2 regions of the Clostridium sp. TJA038 genome follow, and region 2 is predicted to be linked to the other one. Evidence: a T-box and tRNA genes for the amino acid it is inferred to sense, from the RefSeq annotation. Region 2 holds a T-box; the other holds one or more tRNA genes.

Region 1 (3,429 bases), on a different contig from region 2:
ACCAAATATTAAAAGTAGAGTTGAACCTGATATTCCTGGTAAAACCATTGCTGATATAGCAATCATTCCTGCTAAGAAAACATATATAGCTAAAGGAAAAGAAAACTTATTTAAAACTATACTTGTTCCACTATCTCCACTTGAAGCTGGATTAAAATATGTTATTAATGCAACTACTAAAATCCCTAAAATAGCATATATTATGTATCCATAATTTTTCTTTAATGTTTCCTTATCTTCTTTAATTATTATAGGAATAGAAAATATTATAAATCCAGTAAATAAAGAACTTATCTTATATATTTCCTTATCAAAGATTGAAGAAATAAATAAAACTGATAAAATTAATCCTGTTACCCATCCAATTGCTAATTTTAATAAAAACTTTATAGCATCCTTTTTACTAATGTCAGTTTTCTTTGAAGAGGTTAAAGCATTTAAAGAACTTATAAATTTATTATAAAATCCCATTATAAATGCTATAGTTCCACCAGAAACTCCTGGTACACTATCTGCTAAAGCCATTAAAAAACCTCTTATAAAGTTAATTACATACATAGAAAATCTCCTTTTAATTTTATTTTATTGTTTATTATTTTATTATATCTAATTTTTCATATAATTCTTCTAAGGTTATATTATTTTCATAAAAGTAATTGCTAACCCGTAAATCTCCAACATATCTATAATGCCAGGGTTCATATTCATATCCTGTTATATCCTCTTTTCCCTTCATATATCTTAATATAAAACCATATTTATGAGCATTTTCTAATAGCCATTGTCCTTCCTTTGTATCTTCAAAAGATTTTTCTAATTGAAATCCTATAGACCTTGTTGTAAAATCAACTGCTAATCCTAGTTGATGTTCACTAGCTCCTGGTATGGCAACTAAAGTACTACTTTCACTATTTTCTCTCTTTAAAGCTCTTTTATATAAATAATCTTGTTCTTCATAAGACCTATAAGCACAGGATATATATAAATCTAACCCTTCTTTTTTAGCATCATCAAAAAGTCTTTCTATATCTTCTTTCATAATACTACTTATCTTATTTCTCTCTTCACTTTCTAAACCAACAAAGTTAGCCTTAGGCAATACTAGTTTTTCTATATTATAATCTTTACTTATTAAATTTTCTTTATTAACAAGTTTTAAAAGTCCTTTATCATCTTTTAAGATTTTATCTTTTATATAAATTTCATCTTCCTTAAGATTTTCATAAGAATTTTCTTCATTGACCTTTTCCTCTAAAGTTTCATTTAAAACAGCAACTTCAAAGGCTTTATTTTTATATACTTCATAAAATCTACCACTAAAAAAACTAATTAATAAAATTATAAAAAAAGCTAATATTTTTATATATCTTTTTATTCTCAAGAAAATATACCTCCAACTTTAAACATAATCTTTTAAATTATTTCCAAAATTAAAGATATATAAACTTAAAAATATAAATTTATTTATATTATAAAATAAATTTATTTATATTTGTTAAAAATTATTAAAGTTTAAAGTAATTTAAAAAGTAAATAAATAATAAATATATAAAAAAACACCTGACAAAATCAGGTGTTTGGTGCCGAAAACGGGACTCGAACCCGTACGAGTATTAGCCCGGCGGATTTTGAGTCCGCTGCGTCTGCCAATTCCGCCACTTCGGCTTGAACATTTTAATTATACATTACCCTCCTTTCATTGTCAATATTTCCAATTAAACTAGCTTTTAAAAAACTTATCATAGTATTTATTTTTTGTAATATAAATTATAAGAGTATAAATTTGCCTTAGGAGAATAGATTATGAACGAACTTTTAAACCTATTTATCTATATAGATGAATATTTAATAAAAAGTCTTTCCTCTGTATATTTAAATGGATATATAGATATATACACTTCTAAAAAAATTTGTGATAATACCTTATCTGGTAGAATTCATTCAGATGAAAATAATAAATTATTTTTTGGAGAAGGGAAAAATAAAATATATAATAAAGGCTTTAAAACTAGTAATAAATCAAGAGATTTCAATAAAACAAATTATTACGGAAATAATAAAAGTATAGAAAATAGACTTTTTGGAAGAACAGAAGAAGAAATCAAAAGAATTTATACCTCCTTTGAAATTCACAATAAACTTTTAAAAAAAATGACTAATTCTAAGGCTATTAAAGATATTGACGCCTCTAGTTTTAAAGATACTAATATTTGCGAAGGAGATTTTTTAAAAATAAAAGGCTCTTTAATAGAAAACTCCTTAAACTCTTACTTAGATTCTTTAATTAATTTAATAGAAGCCTTTCCACTAAAGGACTTAGACTTTCTTCTAAAAGATACCTCTTTAGAAAAATTAAATTTTTCTATTATATTAAATTTACTAAAAAATATAAAATCTAAATTTACCTTAAACTCTACAGAAGATATGATTTTATCCTGTGTAGATTATAATGCTATAATAAATGTTAATTCAAAATACTTTTTAAATGGTGATTTTTACGCCTTTCATAAATCAAATATCAATGTATTAGGAAAGGTTATTAAAATATGCAACAATGAAGAAGATATAAATCTATTTAGAAAAGTAAATCAAGAAGATTATCATATAGAACTTTTAAAAGCTATAAGCCCCTATTTTGAAGTATTAAGAAAACTTAATATTCCCCTACCTAAATGTCCAGTTACTAAAATAAAAGGACCTAGTATTTTAATCCTTCCTATAAGCATGTATTTTTAAAAAAAAGACCTTCTAAAAAATATTAGAAGGTCTTTTTTTATTTAGCTATTATTTCTACTCCATCTTCTGTAACTAAAACAGTATGCTCCCATTGTGCTGAAAGAGAACCATCCATAGTTAATGCTGTCCAATCATTATCAGCATCTACAAAGACATCATACTTTCCTTCATTTATCATAGGTTCTATAGTAAATACCATTCCCGGTACTAAAACCATACCTTCTCCTGCATCTCCATAATGGTATACAAAAGGGTCTTCATGGAATTTTAATCCTACTCCATGACCTCCAAAATCTCTAACTACTGAATATCCATTTTCCTTTGCATGTTTTTCAATGGCATATCCTATATCTCCTAAAAATCCCCAAGGTTTAACTGCCTTAATTCCTTCTTCTAAACATTCCTTAGCAACTCTTACTAATTTTTTTGCATTCTCACTAGCTTCTCCAATAATAAACATTCTTGAAGCATCTGAATAGTATCCATTATATATAGTAGATACATCTACATTTATTATATCTCCTTCCTTAAGAATTATATTCTCATCAGGAATACCATGACAAACTTCATCATTTATTGAAGTACAAACACTTTTAGGAAATCCTCCATAATTAAGAGGTGCAGGAATTGCTCCTTTGCTTATAGTATAATCATGTACTATTTTATTTATTTCCTCTGTACTCATTCCTACCT
Region 2 (3,429 bases):
CTCTTCCAGCAGTCTGCTCCTCTGCAATTAAAACAGTTCCCTCTGGTATATCCTTATCCATTAAAAGCTTTTTTGCCTCTTGATTAGTAGAATCTATAACCTTATAAACCTTTATATAATTTTCTCTATACTCTTTATTTAAAAATATTTTTATTCCTTCTGCTGATATTAAATCATTTTCCTTTGTAAGTTTATACCCTTTATTTGTAACTGCTAAAATATTATATCCTTCTTCTCTAAGAGACTTTATATTTTTCCATATAGCTGCCCTAGATACAGATAGTCTTTTAGCTAATTCTTCCCCTGATAAGCTTTCATCTCTATTTTCCTCTAATATTTTAAGTATAGAATCCTTAAGTGCCACTTAATCTCCTCCAATCAATACTCTCTATAAAAACTTATTCTTTTAAGTAATACTCTCCTTGATTATATTTTTTATGCATAATATTGACAACCTCTTCTTATCACAAAAGACATATTTAACAAAAATATTTTTAAATAAAAATATTTTTTAAGTTATAATTAAATGTAAATTTAGGAGGTACTTTTATGAACTATATTTATGCTATAAAAAATTATATTCCCTTTGATGAAGTTGAAATAAAAGATAAAGAAGTTTTTTTAGATGCTTTAAACTCTTTTAAATATATTTTAACAAGAAAAAATAAAATACTTCATTTAACTGTTTCAGCTTTTGCAATAAATAAAGAAAAAAATAAATTTCTAATGATTTACCACAATATATATAAATCTTGGGCATGGACTGGCGGTCATTCAGATGGAGAAGAAATCCCACTTAAAACGGCTTTAAAAGAACTAAAAGAAGAAACAGGAATTAAAAATCCTAAAGTGCTTCTTAAAACTCCCTTTTCTTTAGAAGTTTTAAATGTAAATGGTCATGTAAAAAACGGAGAATATATATCTTCTCATCTTCATCTTAATTTAACTTATCTAATAGAATGTAATGAAGATGAAATCTTAACTCCTAAACTAGATGAAAATAAAGGAGTTATGTGGATTCCCTTTGATGAAATAACAAAATACTGTAATGAAAAACATATGATAAAGATTTATGAAAAGCTAATATCAAAACTTAAGCTTAAATTTAATTGACTTGTTTAAAACTTTTGATATATAATATATAAAAACTGAATTATTAAAAGCTTTGAATAGGAGTAGTAATATTAAATTCATAGACTAAAGAGAGTTGTGGTTTGCTGTGACACAATGTTATGATAATATGAACTTGCCTAGGAGCATATGTGTGAAAAAAAGCACATACGGTAAAACCGTTATAAAAAAATCGAGTGAGGAAAGAAAACTTTCCTAATAAGAGTGGTACCGCGAATATCCTTTCGTCTCTTAAATTTTAAGAGATGAAAGGTTTTTTTATTTTTTATAAAAAATTTTATTATATATACTTTATAGGAGGATTAATTAATGGGTAAATATAGTACTGCCATAGATAAAAAATGGCAAGATAAATGGGCCGAATCTGGCATTTATAAATTCGATCCAAATAAAGAAGGGGAAAAACTTTATGTATTAGAAATGTTCTCATACCCTTCAGGTAGCCAATTACATGCAGGACATTGGTTTAACTATGGACCAGTTGATTCATGGGCTAGATTCAAAAGAATGCAAGGATATAATGTATTCCAACCAATGGGCTTTGATGCTTTTGGTTTACCAGCTGAAAACTTTGCTATAAAAACAGGAATACACCCACAAGATTCAACAATAAAAAATATAGCTAAAATGGAAGAACAATTAAAAGCTATGGGAGCTATGTTTAACTGGGATAATGAAGTTGTAACTTGCTCACCTGAATATTATAAATGGACTCAATGGCTATTTTTAAAATTATATGAAAAGGGATTAGCTTATAGAAAAAAAGCTCCTGTTAACTGGTGCCCATCCTGTCAAACAGTTTTAGCTAATGAACAAGTAGTTGATGGTGCTTGTGAAAGATGTTCAACAGAAGTTACTAAAAAGGACCTTACTCAATGGTTCTTCAAAATAACAGATTACGCTGATGAATTATTAGATAAATTAGATGGTTTAGATTGGCCTGAAAAAACAGTTGCTATGCAAAAACATTGGATAGGAAGGTCTACAGGTTCTCAAGTTAACTTTAAAGTTAAAGATAGTGATTTAAGCTTTGATGTATTTACAACAAGAGTTGATACTTTATGTGGTGTTAGCTATGTTGTTTTAGCCCCTGAAAATCCACTTGTAGATAAAATAGTTTCAAAGGAACAAAAAGAAGCTGTTGAGGAATACAAAGAAGAAGCTAAAAAACAATCAGATATAGAAAGACAATCTATTTCAAGAGAAAAAACTGGTGTATTTACTGGTGCATATGCTATAAATCCATTAACAGGTAAGGAAGTTCCTATATGGGTTGGCGATTATGTATTAGCAACTTATGGAACTGGTGCTGTTATGGCTGTTCCAGCTCATGATGAAAGAGATTTTGCTTTTGCAGAAAAATTCAACCTTCCAATAAATAGAGTTATAGAAGATAAAGAAGGAAATAATACTACTCTTCCATTCTGTGAAGCTGGTATTTTAATAAACTCTGGCGAATTTAACGGTCTAACTACAGAGGAAGCTAAAGAAAAAATAGTTGAAAAACTTTCTTCTATGGGACTTGGTGAAAAGAAAGTAAACTTCAGATTAAGAGACTGGTTAGTTTCAAGACAAAGATATTGGGGTGCTCCTATTCCTGTTGTTTATTGTGATGACTGTGGTATAGTACCTGTTCCTGAAAGTCAATTACCAGTTGAGTTACCATATGATGTTGAATTTGCTCCTGATGGAAAATCTCCATTAGCTAAAAGTGAAGCCTTTGTAAATACAACATGCCCTCACTGTGGAAAACCAGCAAAAAGAGAAACTGATACTTTAGATACTTTTGTATGTTCATCATGGTACTATTTAAGATATCCAGATAATAAAAATACAGAAGCTCCATTTAATCCTGAAATAATAAATAAAATATTACCAGTTGATAAATATGTTGGTGGTCCTGAACATGCATGTATGCATCTTCTTTATGCAAGATTTGTAACTAAAGCCCTAAGAGATATGGGATACTTAAACTTTGATGAACCATTTACTTCTTTAACTCATCAAGGATTAATACTAGGACCAGATGGATTAAAAATGAGTAAATCAAAAGGAAACACAATATCTCCTGATGATTACATAAAAGAATATGGTGCAGATGTATTTAGAATGTATCTAATGTTTGGCTTTGCTTATACTGAAGGTGGTGCTTGGAGTGATGATGGTATTAAATCTGTAAATAGATTTGTAGAAAGAATCGAAAGAATTATAGATACTGCAAGAGAAGCTATAGCTAAAGGAGAAAATAACAAAACAACAATGGATAAAGCTGAAAAAGAGCTTAACTATTGGAGACAT

What was found. A T-box is a leader RNA that pairs with one kind of tRNA and senses whether it is charged. The one in region 2 lies ahead of leuS (leucine--tRNA ligase), so its partner is inferred to be a tRNA-Leu.
Region 1: it has a tRNA-Leu gene. The T-box ahead of leuS (leucine--tRNA ligase) is inferred to sense a tRNA for this amino acid. The anticodon was not compared.

What each region holds. Positions count from the first base shown of each region.
Region 1 is NZ_JBZEFA010000001.1:828,121-831,549, reverse strand. It holds gene AC4FQV_RS03965 (DUF368 domain-containing protein) at 1-558, opposite strand, end outside; gene AC4FQV_RS03960 (M15 family metallopeptidase) at 593-1,381, opposite strand; tRNA gene AC4FQV_RS03955 (tRNA-Leu) at 1,579-1,665, opposite strand; gene AC4FQV_RS03950 (DUF6414 family protein) at 1,804-2,736, shown strand; gene AC4FQV_RS03945 (methionyl aminopeptidase) at 2,774-3,429, opposite strand, start outside.
Region 2 is NZ_JBZEFA010000003.1:180,206-183,634, forward strand. It holds gene AC4FQV_RS07870 (biotin--[acetyl-CoA-carboxylase] ligase) at 1-364, opposite strand, end outside; gene AC4FQV_RS07875 (NUDIX hydrolase) at 550-1,113, shown strand; T-box leader at 1,157-1,366, shown strand; gene leuS (leucine--tRNA ligase) at 1,441-3,429, shown strand, end outside.